Regions from separate parts of the Oryzomicrobium terrae genome, predicted to be linked through region 2. Evidence: riboswitches for the same ligand, from Rfam matches in the RefSeq annotation. Region 2 holds a riboswitch; each other region holds the start of a gene.

Region 1 (3,770 bases), 1.1 Mb from region 2:
CACAGCTGCTTCGCCCTGGACGACCAGAAGGAAGGCATGGCCGCCTTCGTCGAAAAGCGTCCGGCCAGCTTCAAGAACCGCTGAGCACGTTCTTGCTTCAGGCAACGAAAACCCCCGGTCCAGACCGGGGGTTTTCGTTTGGTGGCGCGTACGCGCCACCGCTAGGTTGCAGGGCTCAGAAGCTGATGCGCATCCCCAACCGTACCGTGCGCGGCTCCAGGGGGTGAAGCAGACGGCCGTCGATACCGTTGCCCCCGCCGCAGGCCCCGGCGTTCAGTTCGTTGCGCGTGCAGGCCCCGCCCCAGTACTCGATGTCGTTGGCCTTACGACCGAACAGGTTGAGCACGTCCAGGGAGAACTGGAGTTGGCGGTCCAGGCGGTAACCCAGTTTCAGGTTGGCCATCCAGAACGGGGTGGATTTCTCCTGGCCCGTTTCCTCTAGGGCATAGGCCCCCAGGTAGCGCAGGCGCAAACCGCCGAACCAGCGTCCGCCTTCGTCGTAGCTCACGGCCAGGGACGCGGTGCGGGGAATGGCGTTGGGCACCCGGTCGCCGCCGTTCACCGGCGTTTTGAAGCGGGCCCGGGACAGGGCCAGGTCGGCGTCGAGATGGAAGCCCTTGCCCAGGGCCACGTCGTTGGACCATTCCAGACCGTGGCGGCGCGAGGCCCCCTTGGGCTCGGTGACACCTTCGTCGCCGATGAAGACCAGTTCCGAATCCAATTCCATCTGCCACAGGGTCAGGCTCGATTGCCAGCCGGGGAGGAGGCTGGTGCGCACCCCGGCCTCACTACCCCGGGTGCGCACCATCAGGGGCACCGCTTCCACCGGCATGCCGTCCTTGGGGTTAGTGCGAGCCGTGGCCCCCCGGGCGTCGTTGCTGTGGAAACCCCGCCCCCAGTTGGCGTAGAACTCGGTGTTGCCAAAGGGCCCCAGCACCAGACCTAGCTTGGGGCTGGTCTGGCTGCCGCTGGCGGTGCCACCATTGTCCATGTTGAAGGCTCCACCCAGGGGCGTCACCTCGGCCTGGATCCGGTCGTAGCGTATCCCCAGGGAGGTGCGCAGCCAGGGCAGCCAGGGGGTTTTCAGCGCACTGTAGAGCGCCGTGGCAGTCTGGCGGATGCGATCTTCCCGAACTGTATTAGTGCGCTGGCGCAGCACTGTGTCGTAGAGGCCGACGCTGCCGATGTCGTCGCGGCGCAGCTGGCCCCCCAGGATCAGTTCGGAATCGAACAGCCGGGGGCCGAGAAACCAGCTGCGGCTGGCCTGGCCGCCCCACACGGTGCGCCGGTCAGCCTGCTCGTGCTGGTCGCCCTGGGGGCCGTTGATGAAGCCGGAGGGGCTGCTGAACAGGTTGAGGCCGTAATCGATGACATAGACGCTGGCCTTGGTGGCCGTCTCGGCGCCGAACTGGCTACCGGTAGTGGCCCAGTCGCCGGACAGGCTGTAGCGATGGGTACGCCCGCCGTCCCGTGGCGACAGGGCGCCGTAGCGGCCGATCTCGCCGCTGGCGATGGCCCGTTCCGGCACGTGCTCGGTGGCGGTCCAGCGCGCCTCGTAGGCCAGGGCGGACAGTGAGAATCCGTTGTTGGCGGTGCCGGACGACAGGCGCAGCACGGCGTTGGTGCGGCCCAGGTGTTCCGGCTGCTCCCAGGGGCCGTTGTTGCTCGACGCCTCCACGGCACCGAGGAAGGTCAGGCCGCCCAGGGGGGTACTGGCGGCGCCCAGGGCGCGCCGGTAGCCGTTCTGACCGGCGCCCAGGTCGACGAAGGAGACGGGCAGGGCACGCTGGTAGTCGATCCGCGCCGAGCCGGTGGCGGAAAAATCGCCGTCCTCCACCGCATAAACGCCCTTACGGTACTGGATGCCGCTGACCAGTTCGGGAATCAGGAAATTCAGGTCCATGTAGCCCTGGCCATGGGCGTGGCTGACCATGTTCACTGGCATGCCCAGCACCGTGGTGGTGAAGTCGCTGCCGTGGTCCAGGTTGAAGCCGCGCAGGAAATACTGGTTGGCCTTGCCGTCCCCCGAGTGCTGGGTGACGATCAGCCCGGGCACGGTTTCCAGCACCTCGGCGGGGCGCAACAGGGGCCGGTTGGCCAGTTGGGTGGTAGTGACGGTGCCTTCGCTGGCACTGTCGGCGATACCGATCTGGGCCTGCTTGCTGGCCTGGACGGTGACTTCGCCCAGGGTTTCGACGGCCAGAGCCGGTAAGGGCAGGGCGGCCAACAGCCATGACCATCGGGTGATCCGGAGGCGAGCGCCGCCGGCGGTGTGATGCGGTTTCATGAAATACTCCCGTTTGGCGATCCGGCCGATTTCGGGAGCGCAGCAGTAGGCCGGCAGGCCGGTCCCCTGACTATCGCGCTCCGTCAGCATCCCCGCAGCCGGTCGCATGATGAGACGCCCATCCCTGGGCGCTCAGACTGTCAGCAGGCCGGTCTCCGGGCTTGCGAGTCTTGAGCGGTCGCCTTCCCATGGCGCGGGTCTGGCCGGCATGAAACACCGTCTGACCTGCAGACCACAGTGGCTGCAACCTCCGGGGAGGAGGACGCACGACAGCTCCACACTCGCTTACCGTTGCGGGGGCAGCCAAGGCATTGCGGCGGTGGAGGCCGCCGCGCACCCTGTTCCCGTTTCACCCACGTTGCCGCGGGCACCTGCTGGTTCGTGTGGTGCCCGAATCGCTACTGCAAAGAAGTGGCGGCCTTCGGGCGGGGCCGCCGTTCCCTTTTCTTCGTTTTTCGCTTTATCCCACCTAGATCGGTTCGGCGCAGTCCCCCGGCCCCTGGTGGAACACCAGATCGGCCACCGGCTTACCACCGCACAAGTGCTCGGCGACGATGCGGTCCATGTTTTCCGGGGTGACGTTGTAGTACCAGGTGCCGTCGGGCTGCACGCACAGCACCGGGCCGCCCTTGCAGGCGGCGAAACAACTGGCCCGGCTGCGCTTGACCCGCAACTCGCCCTCGGTGAGGCCAGCCGCCTTGAGCTTGTCGCCCAGGGAATCGAAGAGGGCCTGGCCCTCGCCGTTCGCGGTGCAGCGGGGGCCGGTGCACACCAGCAGGTGGCGGCGGTAGGCCCCGATCTTGGGTTTGACCACCTCACTCATGCCTCGGCCTCGGCGCTTTCGGCGATGTCCTCTTCCGGGCCGGCGGCCAGGGCGGCGGCAATGTAGTCCTCCGGCAGGCGGTATTCCACGGCCAGTTCGGCGGCGCTCTTGCCGCTCTCGCGGATGGCTTCCAGCCAGCCGTTGAGGCCGGTGGACAGGGAGCGGCCGGCCTGTTCGCCGCCCTTGGTGGAACGTTCACCCTCGGCCACGTCGTACTTGTTGGCATAACCCCGGGGGGTGACCATCAGGCCACCCTGGATGAAGGTGTTGGAGTTGCCGATGAGCACGGTGGACAGCATGCCGATGTCGGCCTCGGCCATCTTCTCCAGGGTCGTGAATTCCAGGCGCTGCTTGGGGCGGAAGGCGCTCTTGACGATGGCCACCGGGGTGTTGGGATCGCGGTGGCGCAGGAAAATGCGCTGGGCTTCCTGGATCTGCCGGGTGCGGCGGCCACTCTTGGGGTTGTACAGGGCCACCACGAAGTCCGAGTAGGCCACCGCGTCCAGGCGGCGGGCGATGGTGGGCCAGGGGGTGAGCAGGTCGGAGAGGGAGATGGCGCAGAAGTCGTGGGTCAGGGGCGCGCCCACCAGAGCGGCGCAGGTGTTGAGGGCCGAAGCACCCGGCACGATTTCCACCTCGATGTCGGAATCGGGGGTCCAG
Region 2 (3,770 bases):
GTCGGCCGAGACCGCCTCGGGCGCCTACCCGGTGGAGACGGTGGAAGCCATGGTGCGGGTGTGCGTCGAGGCCGAGCGCTCGGCGGAAGTGACCCTGGACCGGGAATTCCTCGACCGTATCTTCACCCGCATCGACCAGTCGATCGCCATGGCCGCCATCTGGACCGCCCACCACCTCAAGGTGAAGGCCATCGCCGCCCTGTCCCAGTCCGGCTCCACCGCATTGTGGATGAGCCGCCTCAACTGCGGCGTGCCGGTCTACGCCCTGACCCCGGACCCGGCCGCCGTGGGGCGCATGACCCTCTACCGGGAAGTCTGCCCCCTGCTGATGGGCGAGCAGCACACCGAGCGGGAACTGCTGCTGGCCGACGCCGAGCAGCTGCTGCTGGCCCGGGGCGTGGTCGACAAGGGCGACCTGATCGTGCTCACCATCGGCGAGCCGATCGGCACCCCGGGGGGCACCAACACCCTGAAGATCGTCCGGGTCGGCGAGCACCAGGCGCCCACCGTTTAAGCCCCTGCCCCAAACCCCAGGCGGGACGGGCATCTTCACGCCTCCATCGCCAAACGCCGCGCCCCTGGCCGATCTCCGGCCCCCCCCTTTGGAGATCGGCCAGGGGCGCGGCGTTTCAGCCAGGCATCCCCACCGGCAGTGGTGCCTGATGGCGTTAGCGGAACACCCCCACCACCTTGAGCAGGGCGATCAGAATCACCGCCCCGAGCACGCCGAAAGCCAGCCCGACCAGGGAAAAGCTGCCGGCGCTTTCTGCTGCGCCGATGCCGATCACGTCGCCGAAGAACCAGCGCCCCAACGCCGAGCCGATGATCCCGACCAGAACGTTGGCAATGATGCCCTGCTGGGCATCGGTGTTCATGATGCGGCTCGCGATCCAGCCGATCAAGCCGCCGACCAGAAGCGTGACGATCCAGCCCATGGCTGTCTCCGGTGGTGGGGGGTAAAACATTAGAGGCCGGCCGGGCCGGATCGTTTCATTGCCGGCGGCAATCCCGCCCCCGCACCTCTGCTAGAATCGCCGCGCCCGGTTCTGCCGGGCAGCATGACACCCACGCCTTCCAGGTGCCCGCAAGGGAGAATCGGGAACGCGGTGCGCCCCGCCACCGGCAGGGCAATTCCGCGACGTGCCCAACGCTGTGAGGGGGACTGCCGACGCACATGCCACTGATCGCCGCCGCTGCGGATTTCCGATCGGGAAGGCGCGCCGGCGGGACGATCCCGAGTCAGAAGACCGGCCTGGAGGAGTTTCGACGGACCGCACGGCCAGGCGGTCCGCCACCGTTCTTCACAAGGGGACTCCATGAAGACCGACTGCAGCATCCCGGCGACCCTCGCCGCCTCCTCCACGCCCGCCGGCCACCAGGCCATGCCCGACTTCACCGCCGAAGCCCGGGAAGCCCTCTACCACACCATCTTTTCGCGCCGCGACGTGCGCGGCCAGTTCCTCCCCGACCCGGTGCCGGACGAGGTGCTGTCGCGCCTGCTCACCGCCGCCCACTTCGCCCCCTCGGTGGGCTTCATGCAACCCTGGAGCTTCATCGTGGTCAAGGACCCGGCCACCAAGGCGGCGGTCCACGGCGCCTTCGACGAGGCCAACCGGGAGGCGGCGGAAATGTTCGAGGCGCACCGCCAGGGCACCTACCGCTCGCTCAAGCTCGAAGGCATCGAGGAAGCGCCGATCAACCTGTGCATCACCTGCGACCGGGACCGGGCCGGCCCGGTGGTGATCGGTCGCACCCACCTCAAGGTGATGGACATCTACAGCGCCGTCTGCGCCGTGCAGAACCTGTGGCTGGCGGCCCGGGCCGAGGGCCTCGGGGTCGGCTGGGTGTCGATCTTCCACCAGGCACGGCTGAAGGAAATCCTCGACATTCCCGAGCGGGTGATCCCGATCGCCTACCTATGCATCGGCCGGGTCAGCCACTTCTTCGACAAACCCGAACTGGAAACCGCCGGGTGGCGTTCCCGCCTGCCCCTGGAAACCCTGGTCCACGCCGAGCGTTTCGGCGCCCCGGTGCCGGCGGCCCTGGTGCCCCACCTGCAGGCCGACCAGGCCCGGGCGGCCCGGGAGCGCAAGCTCTAACCCCCACCATCGCGGCCCTGCGGCCGGGCTCCGGGAGTGCAAGGAAACGGGGTAAAATGCCCGCCTTTGCCCCCGGGGCCTTTGTTATTTTAGGAAGACCACCATGCCTCTCGTTTCGATGCGCCAACTCCTCGACCACGCCGCCGAGAATGGCTATGGCCTGCCCGCGTTCAACGTGAACAACATGGAGCAGGTCTGGGCCATCATGGAAGCCGCCAACGAGGTGAACGCCCCGGTGATCATGCAGGCCTCCGCCGGTGCCCGGAAATACGCCGGCGAGCCGTTCCTGCGCCACCAGATCCTCGCCGCCCTGGAAGCCTATCCCCACATCCCCGTGGTGATGCACCAGGACCACGGCCAGTCCCCCGCCGTGTGCATGGCCGCGATCCGCTCCGGCTTCTCCTCGGTGATGATGGACGGTTCCCTGGAAGAGGACGGCAAGTCCGTCGCCTCCTTCGAGTACAACGTGGCCGTGACCAAGAAGGTCACCGAACTGGCCCACGCCATCGGCGTGTCGGTGGAAGGCGAACTGGGCGTGCTCGGTTCCCTGGAAACCATGAAGGGCGACAAGGAAGACGGCCACGGCGCCGAGGGCACCATGACCCGCGACCAGCTGCTGACCGACCCGGACCAGGCCGCCGACTTCGTCAAGCAGACCAACTGCGACGCCCTGGCCATCGCCATCGGCACCAGCCACGGCGCCTACAAGTTCACCAAGAAGCCCACCGGCGACATCCTGGCCATCGACCGCATCGCCGAGATCCACGCCCGCATCCCCAACACCCACCTAGTGATGCACGGGTCCTCCTCGGTGCCCCAGGAACTGCTGGAAGAGATCCGCCAGTTCGGCGGCGACATGAAGGAAACCTACGGCGTGCCCGTGGAAGAGATCGTCAAGGGCATCAAGCACGGCGTGCGCAAGGTGAACATCGACACCGACATCCGCCTGGCCATGACCGGCGCGGTGCGCCGCTACTTGGTCGAGAACCCCGCCAAGTTCGACCCCCGCGACTTCCTCAAGCCCGCCCGGGAAGCGGCCAAGAAGATCTGCGTGGCCCGTTACCAGGCCTTCGGCTGCGAAGGTCAGGCGAGCAAGATCGTGCCCGTGTCCCTGGACAAGATGGCCGAGCGCTACAAGAAGGGCGAACTGAACCAGATCGTCCGCTAAGCGTTCGCCCAGCGCACCGCTTGCCTGCACCAAGACGGCATCGCCACGGCGATGCCGTCTTGCTTGCAAGTCCCGGAGACTTTTCATGCCCCGTCACTGCTTCACCTACGGTTCCCTGATGTGCGACGACATCATGGCCGCCGTGTGCGGCACCGCCTACCCCGGCCAGCCCGCCCGGCTGGCCGGCCACGTGCGCCACCCGGTGCAAGACGAGGCCTACCCGGGCATGGTGCCGGGGCCCGGCACAGTGGTCGGCGTGCTCTACCGTAACGTGGACGACGCAGCCCTGGCCCAGCTCGACCGCTTCGAAGGGCCGTACTACGAGCGCCGCACGGTCACCGTGACCTTGGACGATGGCAGCCCGGTCGAGGCCGAGACCTACCTTTTCCGCCCCCAGTACGCCTACCTGCTGCAGCCGGGGGAATGGGACGTCGCCGCCTTCCTGGCCCGGGGCAAAGCGGACTTTACCGCCCGCTACGTGGGCTACAGCCGCATCGAGAGCG
Region 3 (3,770 bases), 410 kb from region 2:
GACGATGCCGATGCCGGTGCCCACCAGGAACAGGCCGACGCGGCCGGGCAGCTGGCGGTGGGGCTTCGGCTTGAAGTCCAGCATCATCTGGGCCGAGGCGTAATAAACGATCACGGTGAACGCCATGACCAGGGGCCGGGTCGGCACCAGGCCGGACAACAGGGAGCCGCCGAAGGTGCCGAGCACCAGGCCCGGGGCCAGGGTGGTGACGATGTCCCAGCGCACCGCGCCGTGCTTGTGGTGGGCGCGCATGCTGGAAATGGAGGTGAACACGATGGTAGCCATGGAGGTGCCCAGGGCCAGGTGCATGACGTGCTCCGCCGGGAAGCCCTGGGCCTGGAACAGCATGAACAGGATCGGCACCAGGGTCAGGCCGCCGCCGACGCCGAACAGGCCGGCGATGAAGCCGGCAAAAATGCCGAGGAGGGGATAGCTCAACAGCCACCAGTCCATGACGGGTCCTTTGGTATTGGGGATACGTTAGTCGTTGGTTTTATGCGTATGGAGCCGGGCGCTGGGCTCCCTGGCCGCTCCTTCGAGGCATCGATAGCGGCGCGGGCAGGGCCAGAAAAGGAAACGGCGCGGTGAAATCGCCTTGCAGCGATCCAGCGCGCCGTGCCCAGTCTTACAGGCCCCCGCAGATGTCGTTTCGGCCGGCATCTCGAACCCGGAGGTTCAGAGTGGTCGCTTACCGACCGGCGTCTGGTACGTCGCAAGGACGCGCACTTTGCCGGCACTGGATGGGCAACCTAAGCCCATACTTGGTTCAGAGAATGTATGGCCGTCGCGGGCACCGCAGGGGACACCCGGCGGAGGTTAGAACAGGGAGTCGGACCGAGGGGCTGTCGCTTCGCTGGAAGCGTCTGCCTTGCCCCGGAGCGCCTCATCCAGTTTGGCCTCCATGGCGCCGATTCTACGCTGAAAGTCAGGGGTGTCAAAACCCTCTTGAGCCTCTGCCGCCGGGGCATCTCCCGCCTGGGGGGCGGAGGCGGAACGACGTAGGGCGAGCAGGTCGTGGGCCAGGTTGAGGGCCGCCATCACCGCCACCCGCTCGGCACCGCCGGAACGGGTGCGGGCGGTGATTTGCTTGACCTGCTCATCCACCAGGGCGACCGCCGCCAGCAGTGCCTCGCGCTCCTCGGGAGGACAGGCGACCCGGTATTCCCGGCCGAGGAGTTGCACGTCGAGAAAATTGGACTCGGCGCTCATGGTCGTAGACCTTTGCAGGAAAGTTCGAAGGGAGGGAGAAAAAAAGAAGGGCCGGGCAGGGCGGCGGGGCCGTTACTTGTCTTCGGGCACCCGGGCGAGCAGCGTCTCCACCCTGCTCCGGGCGGCCGCCATGCGGGCCGTCAAATCGGCGTTGCGCGCTTCCGCCGCCGCCAGCTGGGCCTTGAGGGCGGCGTTTTCGCCGCGCAGGGCCTGACACAGGCCGACCACTTGGTCGACCTTGCTTTCGAGGGTGGCGAGCTGGTTCTCCATGGCGCGCACTATAGAGGCGCAAACTCTTCCCGGTCAAGGAGTAAGCGCCGGATTTGAAGGTGTTTTGTGGATTATCGCCTCCCGTTCCCGCCTTGCCCCTACGGCCGTCACCGGGGTATCCTCCGCCCCTCGCCGTTGCCCGGTTCCAGGTCGCTCACCGACCCCTGCCGGCGCATTCGGCCCCTTGCCAGGTGCTGCGCGCGACCCCATCGCCGCGGTTAAACGGGAAACAGGTGCGCACGACTCCCCGAGTCCGCCAGGCCTGTGCTGCCCCCGCAACGGTAAGCGAGTAGGTGCCCCCTCATGCCACTGGGCTTATGCCTGGGAAGGCGGGACGCCACCCCGGAGATTCCTCCGGTCTCGCAAGCCCGGATACCGGCCTGTCAGGGACACAAGCGGAAGTGCTGCGGGAGGCGGCATGGCGTGTGGACTCCCCGGCGCCGCCGCCTTGTCCCCGCCTGACATCTCCCCGGTACTGCATCAGAACCGGCCACAGCCTGCGGGGACGCTCGCGGTGGCACAAGGGAGTCCCTCCATGTCCAGCACCATCCTGCGGGCCGCCGTTTGCGCCCTGCCCGCCTGTTTGCTCCTGCCTGCATCCCATCTCCGCGCCGAAGAAGTCATGGCGCCGGTGGTCGTCACCGCCACCCGCTTCGCCGACCCGGATCCGCGCATTCCGGCCAACATCAGCGTCATCACCCGGGACGACATCCGCACCACGCCGGCCCTCAACCTGCCCGATTTGCTGGCCACCCGGGCCGGCGTCAACGTCAGCCCCATGTATGGCCCCCTGGGCATCGATGCGACGGTGGATATCGGTGGTTTCGGCGTCACAGCCACCAGCAACACCCTGATCCTGGTCGACGGCCAACGTCTCAATCCCATCGACTCAGCCAACCTGATCTGGGCCGCACTCCCGCTAGAAAGTATCGAGCGCATCGAAATCATGCGCGGCTCCGGCACCGTGCTGTACGGTGACCGGGCAACCAGCGGGGTGATCAACATCATCACCGACAAGTCGGGGAAACCCCGCGCTTCCGCAACCGCCACCGTCGGCAGCTACGGCTATCGGGGACTGGATGCCAGCGTTGCCACCGGCAACGAGCACGCCTACTTCAACCTGTTCGCCCGCTACGCCGACAGCGACGGCTACCGGCGCAACAACTGGCAGAACCAGCAGGCCGCCAGCGGCCGGGCCGGCCTCAAGCTGGAGCGGGGCGAAGTCTTCACTGACTACGCCGTCTACAAGGAAGCCTCCGGCCTGCCAGGAGCCTTGACCCAGCCTCAGTTCCAGGCCAATCCGCGCAACGCATCGACGCTCTTCGACAACCAGTGGAAAGAAGGCTATCGCCTACGCCCGGGCATAACCTATGCCCTCACTGACACCGTGACTGTCGAGGGCGAAATTGCCAGTGAGCACCAGGATGTAAAAAGTACGTTCGTGGACTACGGTGGCGCCAGCAATCGGGTGCGCGACACCCTAGCCTTCACCCCCCGGCTGCGCTGGAGCCACGGCCTGGGCTCCCTGGCCAGTGTGACGGTGGCCGGCCTGGATCACTACGACGGCACCGTATCTGCGACCAACCGGGGATCGGCCAACCAGTGGGCGCACCAGACCAGTACCGCCTACTACCTGCAAAACGTCACGAACCTGACCCAGCAGCTGAGCCTGACCATGGGAGGACGTAGCCAGAGCATGAGCCAATCGGCCAATCAGGCTGAATTTGGGCTCCAATCTGCCATGGCGGGCCGGTCCAATCGCACCCGCAACGCTTACGACATCGGCCTGGCCTACGCTCAGGACGCCTGGCGGGTGTACGGCAAGACCGGTACCACGTTCCGCTTTGCCAACATCGACGAATTGTTCGGCAACCCCTTTGGCACCACTCCGTTCTTCGCCGGCAACATCCACCCCCAGCACGGCACCATCCAGGAGGTGGGCGGCAGCCTGAAACTAGGCGCCTGGAGCACCAAGCTGTCCTTCTCCCGCCTCGATCTGACCGATGAAATCGGCTACGACCCGAGCAACTACACCAACACCAACTTCAAGCCTACCCGGCGTGACAGCGCCAACTTTGAACTCGAGTGGAAAGCCAGCGACCGCTGGAACAACCGCTTCACCTACACCTACCTGGACGCCACTTTCCGCAGCGGCGCCAACGCCGGCAAGACCGTGCCCCTGGCCCCCCGGGACCAGGCGACGCTGCAGAGCACCTGGAAGGGGGGAGCCTGGGGCACCTATTCGCTGGCGGCGCGCTACGTCGGCAACCGTCGTCTGGACGGCGACTTTG
Region 4 (3,770 bases), 1.1 Mb from region 2:
TCGTGCTGTTGCAGCTGGGCCAGCAGGGCGCTGCAGCTGTGGATGGGGGTGTCGCCGTCGAGCAGGCCGCGCTGCCGCAGCAGCTTTTCCAGGCCGATCACCGAAGGCAGGCGCAGGCCCACCGCCGCCAGTTCGGCTTCGTGGGTGGCCAGGGCCGGGGCGTCGAAACTGGCAGTGCAGCGGCCGGCGGCCATGAGGTGGATGCGGTCGGCCCAGCGGTAGGCGAAGTGGATGTCGTGGGTGGCCAGCAGGATGGTCATGCCCCGGCCGTGCAGCTTTTCCAGCACGGTCAGCAGCTCTTCCTGCATGAAGGGGTCCAGGCCGGCCATGGGTTCGTCCAGCACCAGAAGTTCTGGCTCCATGGCCAGCACGCCGGCGATGCAGACCCGCTTCTTCTGGCCGAAACTCAGGTTCTGCACCGGCTTGTGGGCCAGGTCCTCCATGCCCACGGCCTGCAGGGCGGCTTCCACCCGGGCGGCCACGGTGGCGTCATCCAGACCCAGGTTGAGGGGACCGAAGGAGACGTCCTCCCGCACGCTGGCGGAGAAGAGCTGCCGGTCCGGGTTCTGGAAGACCATGCCCACCTTGCTGCGCAGGCTACGCAGGCCGGTCCGGCTGTAATCGAGGGACGTGCCGCCATAGCGCAACTGGCCGGCGGCGGGCCGCAGCAGGGCGTTGCAGTGCTGAAAGAGGGTGGTCTTGCCCGAGCCGTTGGCGCCGATGAGGGCGTTGCGGCTGCCCCGGGCGATGGCCAGGGAACAGCCGTCCAGGCCCACGCTGCCGTCCGGGTAGCGGAAGGCCACCTGGTCCAGTTCCAGCAGCAGAGGGTTCATGGGACTCATGGCGTCACCCCGCGGCCGGCCCAGGCCAGGGCGATGAGGCCGGCGGCGGCCAGGGCGGCCACCAGACTGTCGCGGCGGCCATGGGCGTGGGGCGTGGCGAGGAAGCGCAGCGGCCCGTCGTTGTTGCGGGCCAGGGCGGCCTGGTGCAGGGCCTGGGAGCGTTCCCAGATCTGCAGGGTGAGATTGGCGATGAGCTCCCCCAGGGAGCGCAGGGTCAGACGGGAGTTGGCGTAGCCAAGACGGGCAGCCTGGGCCGTGCGCATGTCCTGCACGGCACCGGAGAAGACGAAGAGGCTGCGGTAGCACAGCACCATGATGTCCAGCAGCACCTCGGGGGTGCGCAGGCGGCGCAGCAGGGCAATGAGGTCGGTGAGGGGGGTGGTGAGCACCAGGAAGAGCAGGGCGGCGAGGCCGCCGAGGGAGCGGCTGAGCACCTGACTCACCTGTTGCAGGCCGATGCTGGTGGTGTGCACGCCGAGGCCATCCACCGCGCCCCGATCCACCGAAAGGGCCAGGGAGAAGGCGCTGATGGCGAGGAAGAAAAGGGCGGGGGCGGCCACCCGCAGATAGAGGCCCGCCGGCACCCGGGCGCCAATGAGGGTGACGCCCACCAGCAGGGTGGTAATCAGCAAGCCTGCTTCCAGCCGAGTCGCAGCGATGAAGGCAGCCGTGAGCCCGCCCAGGGCGAAGAGGCCCTTGGCGCCGGGGCAGACCCCGCGCCAGCGGTTGGCGTAGGCCGACTGCTCAACCAGCATGGGCGTCCTTGCCGCGATTGTTGTCTTCGCTGGCGGAGGCTTGGCGAGCCTTGTCCACTTGCTTCTCCTGCTCCCGCTTCAGCTTTTCCCGGGTCACGGCGCTGCCCAGGTAGTAGCCGATGAAGCCGGCGCCCAGGGCCGCCTGGAGGGCGAAGAGCAGGGAGGCGATTTCGTTGCTGGCCGGTTCCAGCAGGGGCTGGAACCAGGGCTGGTAGTCCGGGTTGATTTTGCCGATGAGCTCCTGGGCCTTGCCGTCGGCACCGCCGAAGATCTCCACCGGCTTGCCCTCCGCATCCAGCGCATCCGGCGCCGGCTTTTCCACCAGCCACAGGGGTAAAGCAGCCAGCAGCACTACGGCGAGCAGCAGCAGGAGGTTCTGGCGCCCCTTCATGCCTGGGCCTCCGGCTTGCCCAGAACCTGCATGTCGCGCAGTTCCTGAGGGTTGAAGCGGGCCAGGGCGTTGAAAATCACCACGGTGAGCAGGCCTTCGCTGATGGCCAGGGGAATCTGGGTGATGGCGAAGATGCCGGCGAACTTGAGGAAGGAAACGGTGAAACCGCCCACGGGGTCGGGGAAGGCCCAGGCCAGCTGTACCGAGGTGGTCACATAGGTGAGCAGGTCGGCCAGGCTGGCGGCGAGGAAGATGCTGACAGCAAAGGAGGCCTTGAGGCGCCGCGCCAGCTGGAAGATACCGTAGGCGGCGAAGGGGCCGACGATGGCCATGGAAAAGAGATTGGCGCCCAGGGTGGTTAGACCGCCGTGGGCCAGCAACAGGGCCTGGAAGAGCAGCACCACGGCGCCGATGGGGGCCATGGCAGCGGGGCCGAAGAGCACGGCGCCCAGGCCCGTGCCGGTGGGGTGGGAACAGCTGCCGGTGACGGAAGGCAGCTTGAGGGCCGAGAGCACGAAGGTGAAGGCGGCGGCCACCCCCAGCAGCATGCGCTGTTCGGGATTTTCGCGGATGCGGCGGTTGACGGAGCGGATACCCCAAGCCACGAAGGGGGCGGACGCAATGCTCCAGCCCACGGCATGTTCGATGGGCAGAAAGCCTTCCATGATGTGCACGGATATTTCCCCAGGCAACAAGGGTAAATAGGGGGCACCGCCAGGGAATGTGAATCAGGATCGGAAGACGGCCGCAGAGGAGGGAAGTTGCGCGCGGCGAATCACCAGAACCCTTCCCATCACCCCGGGGAATGGTGCTACTCGTATGCGATTCAGGCCGGTCTTCTGGCTCACCTTCATCCTCGTCCGTCGGCCTTCCCATGCGCAGGGCACAGTGGCGTAGAGCGGAGTCGTCAGGCTTACAGCAGCGGGGGCTGCGCCGGAATGGTCGAGGGTATCGACGTCACCGGACTTCCCGTTTCACTCGCCATGCAGGAGGCATGGCAAGCACCTAAATCCTTTTTTATGCTAACCGAGATGCGCCCCGGGAACAACCGCACAGGCGACCGAATGCGGCATCGGCGCGCAGTTTCGCCGCTGTCATGAATCAGTCATAGCCCGCTGCGAGAATGCCGCGTCCCCAGCCGAAAACATTCCGCACCATGAAATTCTTCGATAACGATTGCATCAGCAACGACAGCCCCAACCCCATCCTCAGCAAGTTCGTCCAGGCCTCGCGCCGCCACTTCCTGCTCGGTGGCATTTCCGCCACCGCCCTGGCCGGCATGGGCGTTTCCCTGCCTACCCTGGCGGCCCAGGCGGCGGCCAGCGCCGGGCGGGTGATGCGCGGCAAGGCCGGCCCGACCATTGGCTTCCTCCCCGTCGGCGTCTCCCAAAAGGACTTGGTACAGGTACCCAATGACTACCAGGTGCAGGTGCTGTATGCCTGGGGCGATCCGATTTCCGATGGCCCGGCCTTCAAGCCTGACGCTTCCAACAGCGCCGAAGACCAGGCCCTCCAGGCCGGCATGCACCACGACGGCATGCACTTCTTTCCCTTCGTCAAGGACGGCAAGCCCGTCTCCGACCGGGGCCTGCTGGTGCTGAACCACGAATACGTGGATGACGGCCTGCTCCATCCGGGCGGCATGAGCGGCTGGAGTGCCGCCAAGGTAGCCAAATCCCAGGCTGCTCACGGCGTTTCGGTGGTGGAAGTGCGCAAGCAGGGCAACCGTTGGGAGGTGGTGCGCCCCTCCAAATACGCCCGTCGCGTCACCGCCGCGACGCC

Evidence for each region. Region 2 has a riboswitch for cobalamin ahead of bluB (5,6-dimethylbenzimidazole synthase). Riboswitches for the same ligand answer to the same signal wherever they lie in the genome.
Region 1: it holds a riboswitch for cobalamin, as region 2 does, so the genes downstream of both, OTERR_RS08290 (TonB-dependent receptor) here and bluB (5,6-dimethylbenzimidazole synthase) in region 2, are expected to answer to the same signal.
Region 3: it holds a riboswitch for cobalamin, as region 2 does, so the genes downstream of both, OTERR_RS15160 (TonB-dependent receptor family protein) here and bluB (5,6-dimethylbenzimidazole synthase) in region 2, are expected to answer to the same signal.
Region 4: it holds a riboswitch for cobalamin, as region 2 does, so the genes downstream of both, OTERR_RS08220 (energy-coupling factor ABC transporter permease) here and bluB (5,6-dimethylbenzimidazole synthase) in region 2, are expected to answer to the same signal.

What each region holds. Positions count from the first base shown of each region.
Region 1 is NZ_CP022579.1:1,800,867-1,804,636, reverse strand. Features, by position in the region: gene OTERR_RS08295 (enoyl-CoA hydratase) at 1-84, shown strand, start outside; gene OTERR_RS08290 (TonB-dependent receptor) at 176-2,287, opposite strand; cobalamin riboswitch at 2,417-2,677, opposite strand; gene OTERR_RS08285 ((2Fe-2S) ferredoxin domain-containing protein) at 2,757-3,110, opposite strand; gene cobJ (precorrin-3B C(17)-methyltransferase) at 3,107-3,770, opposite strand, start outside.
Region 2 is NZ_CP022579.1:2,933,485-2,937,254, forward strand. Features, by position in the region: gene pyk (pyruvate kinase) at 1-514, shown strand, start outside; gene OTERR_RS13275 (GlsB/YeaQ/YmgE family stress response membrane protein) at 669-935, opposite strand; cobalamin riboswitch at 1,060-1,270, shown strand; gene bluB (5,6-dimethylbenzimidazole synthase) at 1,317-2,099, shown strand; gene fba (class II fructose-bisphosphate aldolase) at 2,203-3,267, shown strand; gene OTERR_RS13290 (gamma-glutamylcyclotransferase family protein) at 3,353-3,770, shown strand, end outside.
Region 3 is NZ_CP022579.1:3,344,869-3,348,638, forward strand. Features, by position in the region: gene OTERR_RS15145 (sulfite exporter TauE/SafE family protein) at 1-453, opposite strand, end outside; RNA gene ssrS (6S RNA) at 629-805, opposite strand; gene OTERR_RS15150 (cell division protein ZapA) at 817-1,209, opposite strand; gene OTERR_RS15155 (cell division protein ZapB) at 1,282-1,479, opposite strand; cobalamin riboswitch at 1,652-1,877, shown strand; gene OTERR_RS15160 (TonB-dependent receptor family protein) at 2,015-3,770, shown strand, end outside.
Region 4 is NZ_CP022579.1:1,789,480-1,793,249, reverse strand. Features, by position in the region: gene OTERR_RS08235 (energy-coupling factor ABC transporter ATP-binding protein) at 1-833, opposite strand, end outside; gene cbiQ (cobalt ECF transporter T component CbiQ) at 839-1,597, opposite strand; gene OTERR_RS08225 (energy-coupling factor ABC transporter substrate-binding protein) at 1,587-1,988, opposite strand; gene OTERR_RS08220 (energy-coupling factor ABC transporter permease) at 1,985-2,653, opposite strand; cobalamin riboswitch at 2,801-3,012, opposite strand; gene OTERR_RS08215 (PhoX family protein) at 3,145-3,770, shown strand, end outside.